DNA from 4 places in the Salinicola sp. DM10 genome. Region 1 is predicted to be linked to each of the others. Evidence: predicted binding sites of a transcription regulator. Region 1 holds the regulator's gene; each other region holds the start of a gene.
What was found. The regulator sigma-54, encoded in region 1, starts transcription at its own class of promoters, with help from an activator protein. The targets are predictions, from matches to a motif close to TGGCACNNNNNTTGCTNT.
Positions count from the first base shown of each region.

Region 2: a site for sigma-54 is predicted at 1,651-1,668, ahead of J0A90_RS09250 (sugar phosphorylase). Genes of this name have one in related genera too.
Region 3: a site for sigma-54 is predicted at 2,149-2,166, ahead of J0A90_RS05980 (NarK family nitrate/nitrite MFS transporter). Genes of this name have one in related genera too.
Region 4: a site for sigma-54 is predicted at 2,055-2,072, ahead of glnA (glutamate--ammonia ligase). Genes of this name have one in related genera too.

Region 1 is NZ_JAFLEN020000002.1:515,799-520,073, forward strand. It holds gene J0A90_RS10970 (HPr family phosphocarrier protein) at 1-5, opposite strand, end outside; gene rapZ (RNase adapter RapZ) at 1-906, opposite strand, end outside; gene J0A90_RS10980 (PTS sugar transporter subunit IIA) at 914-1,393, opposite strand; gene hpf (ribosome hibernation-promoting factor, HPF/YfiA family) at 1,404-1,712, opposite strand; gene J0A90_RS10990 (RNA polymerase factor sigma-54) at 1,828-3,252, opposite strand; gene lptB (LPS export ABC transporter ATP-binding protein) at 3,457-4,182, opposite strand; gene lptA (lipopolysaccharide transport periplasmic protein LptA) at 4,214-4,275, opposite strand, start outside.
Region 2 is NZ_JAFLEN020000002.1:99,444-103,718, forward strand. It holds gene J0A90_RS09250 (sugar phosphorylase) at 1-1,605, opposite strand, end outside; gene nrdR (transcriptional regulator NrdR) at 1,760-2,239, shown strand; gene ribD (bifunctional diaminohydroxyphosphoribosylaminopyrimidine deaminase/5-amino-6-(5-phosphoribosylamino)uracil reductase RibD) at 2,305-3,489, shown strand; gene ribBA (bifunctional 3,4-dihydroxy-2-butanone-4-phosphate synthase/GTP cyclohydrolase II) at 3,638-4,275, shown strand, end outside.
Region 3 is NZ_JAFLEN020000001.1:1,333,822-1,338,096, reverse strand. It holds gene J0A90_RS05985 (NCS1 family nucleobase:cation symporter-1) at 1-525, shown strand, start outside; gene J0A90_RS05980 (NarK family nitrate/nitrite MFS transporter) at 593-1,960, opposite strand; gene J0A90_RS05975 (nitrate regulatory protein) at 2,328-3,602, opposite strand; gene J0A90_RS05970 (hypothetical protein) at 3,833-4,186, opposite strand; gene J0A90_RS05965 (hypothetical protein) at 4,183-4,275, opposite strand, start outside.
Region 4 is NZ_JAFLEN020000001.1:1,966,724-1,970,998, forward strand. It holds gene J0A90_RS08760 (DUF4124 domain-containing protein) at 1-327, opposite strand, end outside; gene glnA (glutamate--ammonia ligase) at 518-1,924, opposite strand; gene J0A90_RS08770 (polysaccharide deacetylase family protein) at 2,362-3,357, shown strand; gene J0A90_RS08775 (nucleotidyltransferase family protein) at 3,615-4,202, opposite strand; gene J0A90_RS08780 (transporter associated domain-containing protein) at 4,181-4,275, opposite strand, start outside.

The sequences.
Region 1 (4,275 bases):
GGCATCACCACCCCGCTCGGCCGGGACGTCGTCGGATAGGGCGGTATGCACCCCGAGCTCGCGATGGCGCAGGCGGATGTCGACGTCGTCGTGACGGAAGTGGTGCGCCAGACGCTCGATCAGATAGACCGAGCGGTGATGGCCCCCGGTGCAGCCCACCGCGACTGTGAGATAGCTGCGGTGGCTGGCCAGATAGGCCGGCAGCCAGCGGATCAGCCAGGCATGGATATCGCCGGCCATGGCGTGGACGTCGGGGTACTGCTCGAGAAAGCTGACGATCTCGTCGTCGCGACCGTCGAACGCGCGCAGGTTCGGGTCCCAGAAGGGGTTGGGCAGGCAGCGCACGTCGAACACCATGTCGGCATCCAGCGGCACGCCGCGCTTGAAGCCGAACGACTCGAAGGTCAGCGTGAGGCGCCCGCCGCTGTGGCGCGCCACCTGTTCGCTGATGCGCGCGCGCAGATCGTGGACCGACAGGCCGCGGGTATCGATCACCAGATCGGCGACCCGCCGGATCGGCGCCAGATAGACCTGCTCGTTGTCGATCGCCTCGGCCAGCGTCATGTCATTGCCGCGGGTCAGCGGGTGGCGGCGGCGGGTGGCCGAGTAGCGCTCGAGCAGCACCTTGGCATCGGCGGTGAGATAGACCACCTGGGTATCGATGCCACGCTCGCGCACACCTTCGAGCAGCACCGGAAAGCGCTCCAGCGCCTCCGGCAGATTGCGCGCATCGATACTCACCGCCACGTTGGGCCGCGAGGGCGGCGCGGACCTGAGCTCGTCGATCAGCGGCGCCAGCAGGTTGGCCGGCAGGTTGTCGATGGCGTAGTAACCGAGATCCTCGAGCGCCTGCAGCGCAATGGATTTCCCCGACCCCGAGCGGCCGCTGATGATGACGAGTCGCATGCAGTCCCTATCCGTCTTCGCTGTCCTGGTGATGGCGGATGGCGTCGACCAGCGTGTCGTGGAGCGCGCGCTGCGAGCCGGCCTGACGCAGCTTCTGGCGCACGCTGCCTTGATTCATGATGCCGGCGACCTCGGCCAGCAGCGAAAGATGGGCATCGTCTGCCTCCTCCGGGACCAGCAGCACGAACACCAGATCCACCGGCTCGCCGTCGATGGCATCGAAGTCGATGGCATCCTCGAGGCGCATGAAGCCGGCCAACGGCGTCTTGCAGTGCGGGCTGCGCGCGTGCGGAATGGCGACCCCGTTGCCGATGCCGGTACTGCCCAGGCGCTCGCGCCCGATCAGGCGGCTGAACACCTCCTGACTGTCCAGGCTGGGCGTATTCTGGGCGATGAAGGTGCTGAAGAATTCCAGCAGACGCTTTTTGCTGCCCCCCGTCACACCGTAGAGGGTGCGTTCGGGGGGCAGAATGGTTTCCAGAGTGATCATCGGGGAATTAACGGGCGCCTGCGCCTTGCGCGCGGGCCTGTGCCTTCTCTTTGTGTTTGACCAGCTGGCGATCCAGCTTGTCGGTCAGGGCGTCGATCGCGGCATACATGTCGATGTCGCTGGCTTCGGCATGTATGTCGCCGCCCGCTGCGTGTAGCGTGCAAGCCGCTTGCTGACGCTCTTTCTCGATGCTCAACGTCACCTGAACGTTGGTGATGTTGTCGTAGTGGCGCTCCAGACGTGCGAGTTTCTCGTCGACGTAGTCCCGCAGGGCGTCGGTCAGTTCGACGTGATGGCCGGTGACGTTCACTTGCATGGCGCGCTCCTGTTGCGGCTTATGTGGCACCTCTGATTGTAACCCTTTTCTCCGCGCTGCAAAGGGATCGCGGGCGATTGATCGCCGCGGGCTGGCGTGAATTCTAAAAGTCCATTCAAGACAGTCGCTTGCGTTCGCTGGAGGCGGGGATGCCCATGGCCTCGCGATACTTGGCCACGGTGCGCCGGGCGACACTGATGTCGGCCTGCGCCAATAGCTCCACCAGCTTGCTGTCGGAGAGCGGCTTGCGCGGCGACTCCTCGCCGATCAGCTTTTTGAGGCGTGCCCGAATCGCGGTGCTGGAGACGCTGTCGCTCTCACCGCGCTGGCCCACCTGGCTGGAGAAGAAGTACTTGAGCTCGAACACCCCGCGCGGGGTGTGGATGAACTTTTGCGTGGTCACCCGCGAAATGGTGGATTCGTGCATGTCGACGCTGGTAGCGATGTCGGCCAGGATCAGCGGTTTCATCGCCTCTTCGCCGCGCTCGAGGAAGTCGACCTGGCGCGCCATGATCTCGCGACCCACTCGCAGCAGGGTGTCGTTGCGGCTGGAGAGGCTCTTCATCAGCCAGCGTGCCTCCTGCAGGTGCTGGCGCAGGAAGGTGTTGTCGTCGCTCTTGTCGGCGCGCCGGATCAGCGCGGCGTAGTCGGGCTGGATGCGCAGCCGCGGCAGTGCCTCGGCATTGAGTTCGATGCGCCAGCCGTCCTGAGTCAGGCGGGCCACCAGGTCGGGAATCACATAGTCCTGCTGGCCGTGGTCGAAGGCCTGGCCGGGGCGCGGGTCGAGGGTGCGAATGGTGGCGACGACGCGCTCGAGTTCGGCGTCGTCGAGGCGCAGGCGGCGCTTGAGCTGGCGTCGGTCGTCGCCGGCCAGCGCCTCCAGGAACTGGCGCACCAGCCGCTTGGCCTGGGGCAGCAGCGGGGTGTCAGCGGGCAGGGCGCCGAGCTGCAGTAGCAGGCATTCGCGCAGGTCGCGGGCGCCCACGCCGGTGGGGTCGAACTGCTGCAGCCGCAGCAGCATGCGTTCGACATCGGCGCTGGTGACCGCCCCCGGGTACTGCTCGCGCAGGCCCGCGGTGAGCTCGTCGAGCGTGCCGTCGAGGTAGCCGTCGGCATTGATGGCATCGATCAGGCACTCGCCGATGAGGCGCTCCTGGGCGTCGAATTCGCCCATGGCGAGCTGCCAGTTGAGATGGTCGTGGAGCGTGGTGTCGGCTGCGTTGCGCTCCAGGTCCGGCCATTCGTCGGCGCTGGCCGGGGCGGCGCTGGGGGCGATGTCCTGGTAGGTATCGCTCCACTCGCTGTCGAGGGCGAGCTCCTCGGGGATGTCGCTGGCCCACTCCGCCTCGGGCGTCTCGCTGACTGCCTGCTCGGCGTACTCTTCGTCCAGCTCGAGCATGGGGTTGGTCTCGAGCGCCTGCTGGATCTCCTGGCGCAGATCGAGCGTCGACAGCTGCAGCAGCTGAATCGCCTGCTGCAGCTGTGGCGTCATCGTCAGTTGGGCGCCGACGCGCAGTTGCAGTGAAGGTTTCATGGACATGGCATGGACACGCAAGGGGGCGGCGGTGGCCGCCGGTCGATAGGATGCCCTTACGTTACTGACTGCCTGCGGGGGATGCAACGCTTTGAGCGCTAACTTTATGCAAGAATTATGCCACGGTGCGTTCGGATGGGGCGTTGGTGGCTTCGAGAGGGAGCAGCCCGCTGCGGTGACGCAGCGGGCTGGGAAGGGGGCGGCGCGACCTTAGAGGCGGAACTCGTGCCCCAGATAGACATCCCGCACCCGCTGGTTGTCGAGAATCGCTTCCGGGCGCCCCTCGGCGATGATCTGACCATCGCCGACGATGTAGGCGTTGTCGCAGATATCCAGCGTTTCGCGCACGTTGTGATCGGTGATCAGCACGCCGATCTCGCGATCGCGCAGCTGGCGGATGATGTTCTTGATATCGCCCACCGAGATCGGGTCGACCCCGGCGAAAGGTTCGTCGAGCAGCACGAAGGCGGGCTCGGTGGCCAGTGCCCGGGCAATCTCCACCCGGCGCCGCTCGCCACCGGAGAGCGACATGCCCAGGTTGTCGCGGATATGGTCGACGTGGAAATCGCCCAGCAGCTGCTCCAGGCGCTCGCGGCGCCCGGCGCGGTCGAGATCCTTGCGCGTCTCCAGGATGGCCATGATGTTGTCGGCGACACTGAGCTTGCGGAAGATCGAGGCCTCCTGCGGCAGATAGCCGATGCCGGCACGGGCGCGCTCGTGCATCGGCGCGCGGCTCAGGTCGCGATCGTCGATATGCACGCTGCCGGCGTCGGATTTGACCAGCCCCACGATCATGTAGAAGGAGGTGGTCTTGCCGGCACCGTTGGGGCCGAGCAGGCCGACGATGCTGCCCTGGCGCAGGGTCAGGCTGAAGTCATGGACGACTCGACGCCCCTTGTAGCTCTTGGCCAAGTTGGCGGCCGTTAGCGTTTTCATCGCTTTCTTCCTTGCCTCGCGAAAGGGCGCGTCACTGGGTCTGCTGACGTGGCGTGAGCGTCATGCGCACGCGGCCGTCACCGCTGCCGTCGC
Region 2 (4,275 bases), 420 kb from region 1:
CCCCGGCCCGGTATCGAGCACGCGCTGCGGCGCCTCGGGATGGAAGCAGGGCTCGCTGGCGCGGATATTGAGCCGGCGCTTGAGCGAGGTGAAGGCTTCGCGGGTGGGCGTGCTGCGGCTGTCGATCAGCTCGTCGAGCTCCTCCTTGACCCAGCGGTGGCGGTTGATCGAACGCAGCCGGCCGCTGCGTTCGACGCCCTCGTGGTCATTGAGCGTCGCCGTCAGCGAGTGCAGATAGACCCCGGGAATGCCTTGCAGCGCGAGCATCAGGTTCTGGCTGCACAGGAAGCGTTCGACCTGCCAAGCATCGGCGCCGCGGCGGGTGCCTTTCATGGCATCGAAGTAGGTGATGTTGATCTCGTAGGGCGAATCGCTGCCGTCAGGGTTGGTCTTCATGCTGACGTAGCCGCCGAAGCGGTGCATCAGCTCGAGCAGCAGCGAGACCTCATGCGGCGGCAGCAATCCCTCCAGCGCACGCACCCCGATGCCGTCGTGGCTGGCGGTGAAGTTGAAGTAGGTGCAGCCGGCGGGCAGTGGTGGCAGCGCGCGCGCCCACTCGGCCAGCGCAGTGGCGTCGCCGCTGGTCAGCGTGTGCAGCAGCAGCGGCGGCAGCGTGAACTGGTAGATCATATGGGCTTCGTCGGGCGCCGCCGTGTCGCTGGCGGAAGCGTCGTCGCTCCCCGTGGCCGATGCTTCAGCCGACGTGCTCTCCAGGCCGAAGTAGCTCATGTTCTCGGCGTGGGGCACGTTGGTTTCGGTGATCAGCAGCGTGCCCGGGGCCACGTAATCGAGAATCGCGCGCAGCAGACGCACGATGGCGTGGGTCTGCGGCAGATGGATGCAGCGGGTGCCGACCTCCTTCCACAGGTAGGCGATCGCATCCAGGCGGATGATTCGTGCCCCCTGCTGGACATAGAACAGCAGGATGCCGATGAATTCGAGCAGCACGTCCGGATTGGCGAAGTTGAGATCGATCTGGTCCTCGGAGAAGGTCGCCCACAGATGGCGCGTGCCACGTCGGGTCGAGACCGGTACCAGCAGCGGCGAGTTACGCGGGCGTGTGACCTGTGAAAGATCGGTCTGCGGGTCCATCTCGATGAAGTAGTCACGCCCGGGTTGGGTACCTGCCAGATAGTCGGTGAACCACAGCGAGTCGCGCGAGACGTGGTTGATCACCAGATCCACCATCAGGTCGCTGCGCGCGGCCAGACGGCGGATGTCCTGCCAGTCGCCCAGCTTGGGGTCGACCTCGCGGTAGTGGATCACCGCGAAACCGTCGTCGCTGCTCCAGGGGAAGAAGGGCAGGATGTGCAGGCCGCTGAAGACGCCGTTGAGCCGGGTAGCGAGAAAATCGTCGAGCACGTCCAGCGGCGGGCGCTCGCCGTCGATCAGGCTGTCGCCATAGGTGATCAGAATCTGGTCGCGTTCGCTCCAGGTTGGGCGCGGCTGGCGGTCGAGCGCACCTTCATGGTGCGCCAGCAATGTGGTCAGCCGCCGCAGCACCTCGTCCCGTCGCGGCCCGTAGACCTCTTCGAGCCTGGCGCCGGCGCGGGCGAGGAAGGCGTCTTCGGACAGGGCGGGGTAATTGGCAGCGCGGCTGGGCATGGGGCGGTTCCTGACGTGGCGGCGAAAGGGGAGCTTGACGTTATCCTTGCAGAACTTGGGCCAACAGGGAACGAAACGCGGAAATCGCCGTGTTTCCGGTATCTTGTGCAAACCGTTACACTGCTCGCATAACGCGCCGACGAGTGAACCATCGATGCATTGTCCTTTTTGCGGTACCCACGATACCAAGGTGACCGACTCGCGCCTGGTCGCCGAGGGGGATCAGGTGCGTCGGCGTCGCCAGTGTGCTGCCTGCGGCGAGCGTTTCACCACCTACGAGACCGCCGAGCTGGTGATGCCCCGGGTGATCAAGGCGGACGGCTCGCGCGAGAGTTTCGACGAGCAGAAGATGCGCGCCGGCATGTCGCTGGCTTTGGAAAAGCGCCCGGTCAGCGTCGAGTCGTTCGAGGCGGCGGTGGAGCGTATCCGCCAGCGCCTGCGCGCGCGCGGCGACCGCGAGGTGGAGGCGCGTGAGGTCGGCGAGGAGGTGATGGAGATGCTCAAGCGCCTCGACCACGTGGCCTATATCCGCTTTGCCTCGGTCTACCGCCGCTTTCAGGATCTCGATGAGTTCCGTGCCGAGATCGACCGCCTGGCCCAGGAGCCGAAGATACCCGGCGACACCAAGCGCTGATCGCGCTTCCCCGACCCTGCTGGCCGGCGCCGGCCGCCGGCCTTGCCACTGTGTGAGAGATGCCGATGTCCGATGCCCCCCTGGGTAGTACTGCCTTCGATTCCGAAACCTCCGCTTGTGCGGCGGCCCAGGACACGGCCTGGATGAACCGTGCCCTGCGCCTGGCGCAGCGTGGCCACTACACCTGCGATCCCAATCCGCGGGTCGGCTGCGTGATCGTCAACGCTGGCGAGCTGGTGGGCGAGGGCTTTCATCGTCGTGCCGGCGAGGCCCACGCCGAAATCAACGCCCTCGCGGCGGCCGGCGAGGCTGCCCGCGGTGCCACCGCTTACGTCACGCTGGAGCCGTGCTCGCACACCGGGCGCACCGGGCCCTGCAGCCAGGCGCTGATCGCCGCTGGCGTAGCGCGGGTGGTGGCGGCGATGGAGGACCCCAACCCGGCGGTCTCCGGTCGCGGCTTCGCCCAACTGCGTGAGGCCGGCATCGCGGTGGAGGTGGGCCTGCTCGAAGCGCAGGCGCAGGCGCTCAACCCGGGCTTCGTGCGGCGTATGCAGCAGGGGCTGCCGCGGGTCACGTTGAAGATGGCGATGAGCCTGGATGGGCGCACCGCCATGGCCAGCGGCGAGTCGCAGTGGATCACCGGGCCGGCGGCACGGCGCCAGGTCCAGCGTCTGCGCGCCGGTGCCAGCGCGATTCTCACCGGGGTCGAGTCGATCATCTTCGACGATGCCCGGCTCACCCTGCGCGCCGAACAGCTGGAACTCGACGAGGCTGACGAGATCGTACGCCGCCAGCCGTTGCGGGTGGTGCTCGACAGCCAGCTGCGCCTACCACTCGCAGCGGCCTGCCTGAGCCAGCCGGGCCGCACCCTGGTGCTCAGCGTCGCCGGTGCCGACGCGGCTCGGCGTGAGCGCCTCGAAGCCGCCGGGGCGGAGGTGGTGACGCTACCCGACGATGGCGCCGGGCGGGTCGATGTCGAGGCAGCGCTGCGCTATCTGGCGACCCGGGAAGCGTGCAACGAGGTGCTGGTGGAGACCGGTGCCACCCTGGCCGGCGCGCTGCTCGATGCCGGCTGGATCGAGCGTCTCGAACTGTTCGTCGCACCGACGCTGCTGGGTAGCGATGCGCGCCCGCTGTTCGCGCTGCCCGGGATCGACAGCATGCGCCAGCAGCGTCGGCTCGAGATCGACGAGATCCGTGCCGTGGGCGACGACTGGTGGATTCGCGCCCGCCCGCGGGTGGACGCTTGAGCCCTGGCGTCGCCGGTCGGTGACGGCGTTGCGATGCGGCGACGTTGCGATGCGACGACAGTAGCGTCGGCGCCGCCCGACAGGTAGTCTGTGCCGTCATCGAATCCAAGCGCGCGGCGCGCACGACCAAGGCGATGGCGATAGAGCTATGACGACAGGGGAATCGGGCCGGCTGGCCAGCATCGAGGCGCTCGTCGAAGACATTCGGCAGGGCAAGATGGTCATCCTGATGGATGACGAGGACCGCGAGAACGAAGGCGATATCATCATGGCCGCCGAGTGCGTCGAGGCGAGCCACATCAACTTCATGGCGCGTCACGCGCGCGGCCTGATCTGTCAGCCGATGACCCGGGAGCGCTGTCAGCAGCTCAAGCTGCCGCTGATGGTCGACGACAACGGCTCCGGCTACGGCACCAAGTTCACGCTCTCGATCGAGGCCGCCAGGGGCGTCTCCACCGGTATCTCCGCGGCTGACCGTGCGCTCACCGTGCGCGCCGCCGCGGCGCGTGACGCGCGTCCCGAGGATCTGGTCCAGCCGGGCCATATCTTTCCGCTGATGGCGGAACCGGGCGGGGTGCTACGGCGTGCCGGGCATACCGAGGCGGCCTGCGACCTGGCGGCGATGGCCGGCTTCGAGGCCACCGGCGTGATCTGCGAGATCATGAACGATGACGGCAGCATGTCGCGGCGGCCCGAGCTCGAGCGCTTCGCCGCCGAGCACGATCTCAAGATCGGCACCATCGCCGATCTAATCCACTACCGCATGCTCAACGAGCGCACGGTGGA
Region 3 (4,275 bases), on a different contig from region 1:
TCGACCAATACCGCGGCGAACATCGTCTCGCCGACCAACGACTTCCAGAACATCGCCCCCAAGCTGATCGATCAGACCCGCGGCACCTTGTTGACCGGCCTGGTCGGCGTGCTGCTGATGGGCTATGACCTGCTGCAGAAGGCCGGGCTGATCGATGCCGGCGTGACCCTGGAAAGTCTCTACTCCAACTGGCTGCTGGGCTATTCGAGCCTGCTGGGGCCGATCGCCGGGATCATGGCGGTGGACTATTTCCTGATCAAGCGTCAGTGGCTCGACGTCGCCAGCCTCTACCAGGACGGCGGCGCGTACCCGGCCTACAATCCGGCCGGATTCATCGCCTTTCTGGTGCCGGTGGCGCTGACCGTGTTCTCGTTGGTCGCGGGGGGCTGGACCTGGTTCTACGATTACGGCTGGTTCACCGGATCGGCGCTGGGCGCCATCGTCTACTATGCGGCCAGCAAGCTGCTGATGAAGCCCATGGCGGCTGTCCAGAGCGAAGGGCTGGTCGAGGAGGGAGCGCGCTGAGCGCGCTGGCGGCAGGATCAACACCACGGGCCGAGCGGACCCGTGGTGTTCGGTCTGGCGCAGGCGCTCAGTGGGTGGCCAGGGTGTTCGGTGTGTCGTTGGGTGTATGGCCGCGACGGCTGTCGGCCTCGTGGTAGGCCTCGCGCGCTTCGTCTTCCGCCGCGGGGCTGAAACGGATCGCCCAGGTCGCCAGTGACACCAGGCTCACCGTGACACCCAGATAGAAAAGCCCCTGCTGATAGGTGAGCGCCTCGCTGCGGAACAGGAAGCCCGCGGCCACCGCGCCGGCGTTGCCGCCGGCCCCGACGATGCCGGCCACCGCGCCCAGGGCGCGCGGGTTGACGAAGGGCACCACGCCGAAGGTGGCGCCCTCGGCCATCTGCACGAACAGGCTGAAGACCAGCATGATGGCGATGGCCACGGCGAGCGTCTCCATCTGGGCGAAGCCCATCAGCGCGATACCCTCGCACAGCATGGCGACGAACAGCCAGCGTACCCGCCCCTTGAGGCCGCTGCCGCGGGCGAACAGATCCGAGAACACGCCGCCCAGCGTGCGCGCGAACAGGTTCATCAGTCCGAACAGCCCGGCGATCAGCCCGGCGGTGGCGAGATCGAGGTCGAACTGATCGAAGAAGTAGATGGCGGCGATGTTGTTGATCGTCAGCTCCACCCCGAAGCAGGCCGCATAGACCACGAACAGCGCCCAGACGCGCACATCCTTGATCGCTGCCATGAAGCTCTGACGGGCGCCGTGGGCCCGATCCGCGGCAGGCAGCTCGCCGCGCGCGCGCAGCTCGCTGAAGTTGCCGTCGGGGGCGTCCTGGGTGAAGCGGTAGTAGGCCAGGCCGGTCAGCAGCATCACGATACCCGGCACCACCATGGCCAGGCGCCAGCCGAGCGTTTCGCTGACCCCCAGCATCAGAAGCCCGGAGAACACCAGCGGCATCAGGATCTGGGTGGTGCCGCCGCCGAGATTGCCCCAGCCGGCGGTGGTGGCGTTGGCGGTGCCGACCACGTTGGGCGCGAACATCACGCTGGTGTGGTACTGGGTGATGACGAACGAGGCGCCGATCGCGCCGATCGCCAGGCGCGCGAGCAGGAAACTCTCGAAGCTGTCGGCCAGGCCGATCGACATCACCGGCAGCGAGCCCAGGCAGAGCAGCCAGGTGTAAGCCTTGCGTGGTCCGATACGGTCGCACAGCAGACCGATGGCGAGCCGCACGATCACGGTGATCGCCACCGAGGCGATGATGGTGTTGCCGATCTGGGTCTTGGTCAGCCCCAGGTCGTCACGCACTACTGCCATCAGCGGGGCGATGCCGAACCAGCCGAAGAAGCAGACGTGAAAGGCGAACCAGGAGAGATGGAAGGCTCGCATGGGTGGGGTCGAGAAGCTGAAGAGTCGAATCCGATTGGCTTTGTGTCGAATGTCCATTGGGGTGAGGTGCTCCGCAGTCGTCGCGCGAATGTCGCGGGGGAGAACGCAAAACGGCGCCCATCGTCGATTCATGCCGTGCATGAACCGACGATGGGCGCCGTTGCCCGATCTGTTACCGGCCCTTGCGTGGCCGGTGTGCCAGGGGATACCTGAGCGCGAGCCGCCGTTGGCCCGCCACGAGAACCGAAGCAGGCGGGGTGCCAACATGGCGGTAGTCGAGCAAAATCAATCGGCTGGCGCCGACGGCTCGGATTTGCCTGGGGGGCGTGGCGGCTGTGCCGCCAGATGTTGGTGCAGCGATGGGCGGGCATGCACCAGCGCGTGAGTTGCTGGAAGACAGGGGGCGGGACCGCCCGCCGTCGGGTCACGCGTCCGGCTCGAACATCTCGACCACTTGAATGACACTGCGTGCCACCTCGATCAGAGGCTTGCTCTGGTCCATGGCGGTCTTGCGCAGCAATCGGTAGGCCTGCGCCTCCGTGAGCTGCTGATGGGTCATCAGCAGGCCCTTGGCGCGTTCGATCTCGCGCCGCTCGCGCAGTGCCTGGCGGGTGCTCTCGAGCTCGTCGCCGATACGCTGCAGGCGCGCGTTCTGGGCCTGTACCAGCTCGACCAGCGAACGGTTGAAGCGCGACTCGATGGTGTCGAGACTCAGCGCGCCGGTGGGCGTCTGCTGCTGGGTGAACAGCGCCACCGGGCTGGCCCAGAGCAGCTCCTGGGGCAGGGCATCCGGGCCTTCCTCTGCATCGGGGCGCTCGGCCTGCTGCAGGCGCTGGCGACAGCACTCGCGCAGCGCGTCGAGTAGCCGCGTCTCTTCCTCATGCATGGCGTCGATGCGCTGGGTCGCGATGGCGTACCACTGCTCCCCGGGGTTCTCGAGCGTTCGGGCTAGCGGCTTGCCGCTGCAGGCGAGCTCGCGCAGGGCTTCGAGGGTGTCATTGAGCGGGCCGGACTGGAGCTGCTGCCAGCGGGTCAGGCTGTCGGGGCTGGTGAATTCGGCGAAGGTATCGAAGCAGCGTCGCTGGCTGCCGATCAGCGCTTCCAGAGTGTCGCGGTGGGGCGCGTCGAAGTGTGCCAGGGTGAAGCCGAGGGCGCCGCAGGCCCGCTCCTGGCCGGCCAGCTCCTTGCCCTGGATGAAGTGGAACAGGCTCACCAGCCGACGCATGATGTCGGGGTCGCTGGCGGTGTCGGCGGCCTCGAAGATCACCTGCAGCAGATGGCCGATCAGTTGGTTGAAGGCGCGCAGGGTGTCGTCGGCGCTGAGCTGCTGGGTGGCGATTCTATGGCGCAGATCGGGTAGTCCATCCAGGTCCTGCCAGACCGCGGCGACGCTCAGCAGCAGGCGTACGTTGGCCAGGCCGCGCGGTAGAGCGCCGCCGGCGTCCGGTGCGGTCCAGGGGGCCAGGCGCTGCTCCAGGGTGGCCTGGGCACGTTCGCTGTCGGCCACACGCTGATCGCGCTGTGCGCCGAAGCGGCTGCCGCCGGAACCGAGATAGATGATCGAGCTGCCGCGCTCGCGCTGCAGGGCGTGCACGCAGCGGCTGATGTCGGTCACCACGGCAACGGTTGCGGAGAGCGCCGCAAGCTGCTCGCGCTGGAGCGTTCTGGCCGCCTGCAGCAGCCGTCGGGTAGCGGTCATGGGGTAGCCTGGGCGTTATTGTTGTGGGTACCGGTGCGCCGGGTACGGCCTGCGACCAAGGTCTAAGAAAACTCTATCGCGTCTCGGCACGCCGTGCACGCGGGTCGTTCGTCTGACTGTCTCGCTTCAAGACTGGGGTGGGAGCGATGGCAGCAAGACGACCGCGCCGACGTCACTGTGGTGGCGTTGGCGCGGTCGCGTTGAGGGGAAGAGGGGGCGGAAGGGCGGCCTCAGCGCTCGGAGCGCACCTCGTATTCGCCCTCCAGCACGCGCTGGCTGCGGGGCTCGCCGCCGGGGTCGGCATGGTCGGCGCTGCCACCGGCGTACTGGGCGCGGGAAGCGCGTACCTGCTCGGCGCGTTTCTTCATGCGGTGGCGCAGGAAGGGCAGCATGGCCCAGCCGACGAGCAGGAAAAAAAGCCCCAGCAGGGTGCCGACGAACAGCACGATCCCGAAGATCAGCCAGGTGAAGAGCATTCTCAGCCCGCTCGCACCCTGGCTGGGACGGGTCCGGTCGACCCGCTCGCGCCACTGCTGAGCGGCGCGCCAGGCGGCGTTTTGCTGCTGTTGGCGATGATCTGTCATCGGGTCTCTCCGGTGGCGGTGAGGGCGTCGCGGCGCAGGTCGAGATCGAGGTCGCGCTGGTTGGCATCGTAGCCTTCGATCTCGACGTG
Region 4 (4,275 bases), on a different contig from region 1:
CGGCTGGATGGCCAGACGCACCTGCACGTCGCCGGCGCGCCCGGTGGGCAGGGTCGTGCCGTCGGCGGGACTGGCGATCTCGAAGCGCGTGTAAGACGCTGCCGCCTCGGGCGCCGACGCCTCGCGCGGTGGCGACGACGGCACCATCCCCGAGGCCCCCTCAGCCTCCCCCTGCGGGTCGACCACGCTGATCGGCGCCAGCTCGACCCGCTCGCCGCTGGCCGGGCGGTCGCTGTAGACCACGTTGCCCTGGGCATCGATATGCCGGTAGACCGGCGCCGCCAGCGCCACGCCGATGGCCATGACCGCGACCGTCACGCCCGCCATGACGCCCCTCAGCACACGTCTTGCGGACCGCTCACGCCGGCGCCACCCGCACCGAGCCTCACATTGGGTATCGCTGCGCATCGGTATCACCCCCGCTTGTCGTTTCGGCGCTGCGTTTCCGCTCTCTATCGGCCGCAGACGAAAAAGCCCCACCGAAGTGGGGCTTGTCGTCGTGCGCGAACGCCGTCGATTACAGGCTGTAGTAGAGCTCGAACTCGACCGGATGCGTGGTCATGCGCAGACGCTCGACATCTTCGCCCTTCAGCTCGATGTAGGCATCGATCATGGAGTCGGTGAAGACGCCACCTTCGGTCAGGAAGGCGCGATCCTTGTCCAGCGCTTCCAGCGCCTGATCCAGGCTGTTGGCGACGGTCGGAACCTTCTTGCCCTCTTCCGGCGGCAGGTCGTAGAGGTTCTTGTCCATGGCATCGCCAGGATGGATCTTGTTCTTGATGCCGTCGATACCGGCCATCAGCATCGCCGAGAACGCCAGGTACGGGTTGGCGGTCGGGTCAGGGAAGCGCGTCTCGACACGCTTGGCCTTCGGGTTGGAGGTGTACGGAATACGGATCGAGGCAGAACGGTTACGCGCGCTGTAGGCGAGCATGACCGGCGCTTCGAAGCCCGGCACCAGACGCTTGTAGGAGTTGGTCGAAGCGTTGGTGAAGGCGTTCAGGGCACGTGCGTGCTTGATGATGCCGCCGATGTAGTACAGCGCCATCTCGGACAGGCCGGCGTACTCGTCACCCGCGAACTGGTTCTGACCGTCTTTCCAGAACGACTGGTGGACGTGCATCCCGGAACCGTTGTCACCGACCAGCGGCTTGGGCATGAAGGTCGCGGTCTTGCCGTAGGCGTGCGCCACGTTGTGGACCACGTACTTCAGTTCCTGAACCTCGTCGGCCTTCTTCACCAGGGTGTTGAACTTGACGCCGATCTCGTTCTGGCCGGCGTTGGCGACCTCGTGGTGGTGCACTTCGACCGACTGGCCGATCGCCTGCAGCGTGTTGCACATGGCGCTGCGGATGTCGTGGAAGCTGTCGACCGGCGGTACCGGGAAGTAGCCACCCTTGACCCGCGGACGGTGCGCCAGGTTGCCGCCTTCGATCTGACGATCGGTGGCCCAGGCACCCTCTTCCGAGGTGATCTTGTACATCGAACCTTCGATGTCGGACTTGAAGTGGACCTCGTCGAAGATGAAGAACTCGGGCTCCGGGCCGAAGAAGGCGGTATCGCCCAGGCCGGTGCTGTTCAGATAGGCTTCGGCGCGCTTGGCGATGGAGCGCGGATCACGCTCGTAGCCCTGCATGGTGGCCGGCTCGATGATGTCACAGCGCAGGATCAGCGTGGCGTCTTCGGTGAACGGGTCGAGGAAGCCGGTACCGTCTTCCGGACGCAGGATCATGTCCGATTCGTTGATGCCCTTCCAGCCTTCGATGGAAGAACCGTCGAACATCTGACCATCTTCGAAGAACTCAGCGTTGACGGCGCTGGCCGGAATGGTGACGTGCTGCTCCTTGCCCTTGGTATCGGTAAAGCGCAGATCGACCCACTTGACATCGTGTTCTTCGATAAGGGCGAGGGTTTTCTCAGACATGTTTTCCTCCACTGTGAGCCATGGCTCGATTCGTTGGCGAATGTCCAACACCGCTTTTTAGCATGTGACCCGGGCACTTGCCCATGCGCGCAATCACTGCCCGCGGATCGATAAAGCGTGTTACGAAACAAGAGCAAGTAATGTGCCAAAATGAGGCAAATGCACCTGCCACAATAATAAGACCCTGTAATGTGGAGTTTTTTTGCTGTCACTCCGATGCACTAAAATCGCCGAAGACGCGCCGAGGGTTCATACTGGTGCGTCATACGCAGATGAATGCACCAAAAGCGCCAGCCAAAAAGCCAGCCTGCACCAATTTGACGCACGACTCGCTCATGCAAGTTTGCGCCAGGCCCTTTTCCACGGCGCGCCGGGCAGAGATACTGCAGTGAGGGCGCCGGGCGCCCCCGTCGCCACCTGATCACGGAAGGCTACACATGCCCAGGCTGGATCGCCCACAGGACGTGGTACAACGCTTGCGCGGCCATTGGCGGCGCAGCCTGAGTGAGCCGCTATGGGGGCGCAGCGCGATTCTGGCGCTCAACCGCGTGCTCGACAGCGAAGACGAAGCACGGCTACCGCATCGACGTGATACCTGCCTGGGGCCGGAGAGCCTGGCGCATCTCGTTGCTACCCTCACCGAGAGCGCCCAGATCGTCAGTCTCGAGAGTGCCCTGCAGTTGCATCACGACCAGTTGCCGCGCATAGCGCTGACCATCGACGGCGGCTGGCGGGATGTCGCCACGCGGCTGCATCCGCTGCTGGAACGGCTGGCCTTCCCCGCCAGTGTCTTTCTGCCCGACCCCACCGTTCGCCAACCCTGGATGCCGGATCGCACACTGATCGCCGAAGCGCTGTGGCACGACGAGAGCGACGGCGGCCGCGTCGCGACCCGGCTCGCCGAACTCGACCTGCCGGGCGCGCCTCGCGGCGGGCAGGACGAGCGCAAGAGCCAGGCGATCGCGGACTATCTGCAGGCGCAGCCGGCGGCACAGGCGCCGCGCCTCAAGGAGATCGCCCAGACGCTGTGGCGGGAAGAGCTGGCAGGCAAAGACCAGATGGAGCCGGCACTCGATGCCTTCAGCGTGCGCCGGCTCGATCAGGCAGGACTGTTGCGCTTCGGCCAGTTGACCGACGTCGCCGCCCTCGGCGCCAGCGCCGATGCCCGGCGCGCCCTGCAGACCGGGCGTCAGCGGCTATCGCGGCTGTGTCGCGAGCCGTTGAGCATCCGTGCCTGCACCGACCCCGGCGATATTGCCACCCTCGACCGCTTCACCCGGCTCGATGCCGATGCCCGCTGGCTGACGCGCACGCCCGGCTGGCTGGAACCCGGCAGCGACACCCGGCGGCTGCCACGCTTCGTCATCGGCCAACCGCTGGCCAGCAGCACCGGCAGGCTGTTTGATTGGCTGCTGGGGCATCTGCCGCACTAGGCTTTTTACGAAAACTACCTGCGCTCGGCAATACGGCGTTAAAAATCGGCTCAAAATGCTCATTTACACCCCGTAAACTCCGCGTTTTCGCCGATTTTTGCCTTGTCTCGCCTTCGCTCGATGACTTTTCGTACAAACCCTAGGGGCTTTCTTCTTATCCGGAGGCTGTCTGGCCCCGAACGCTGTGATGAACCCGAACGCTGTGATGAACCCGGGCGCTGTGATGAAAAGGAGTGCGCTCGGCTCGTCGACCCGCCTCAGGCCGGCATGACCTTCAGTCGAGGCCACTGCTCTCGCCAGCGTTTCTCGGCGACACGCCGATGGAATACCGTGACATCGCCGTGGCGCGGGTTGTGTGTCAGCCGCCCCGCCAGCAGCGAGTCGAGCCCCAACGGGGCGCTCAGACGCAGTGCCCCGGACGCCTCCAGACGCACCCCCAGTGCGGTCTCGCGCTCGACCCAGTAGCGCATCGCATCGCTCGCCGAGACATAGGGCGCGTGACCGTGACGCCGATGCATGCGCGCCTGGTTCTTGACCGACCACGGCTGCCCGCTGGCTGCGCGCAGCCGCTCGCTCAGCGCTCGGTCGCGGGCCTCGCGGGTGTCGTCAGGGTCGTGATAGATCAGATCGATATCGTTGAGCGGGGTGGGCGTCGCGTAGCCGTGCAGCCGGTCCCACACGCAGTTGCGCACGAAGCCGGCGGCAAGCCAGGCATCCGGCAGCGCCAGTTCGCGCGCCTGATGGAGGGCGGCCAGGCGCCGGGGGTCCTGCGCGATCCACACCAGCAGGCACGCGGTGGCGGGCGCCGCCGCGTGCCCGGCACTCACTCGGGCTGGGCCAGACACAGCCTCACCCGGCGAATGCGATGGCGCTCGACATCGCGCACCTCGATCTGCCAGCGCTCGATCGCCACCCGCG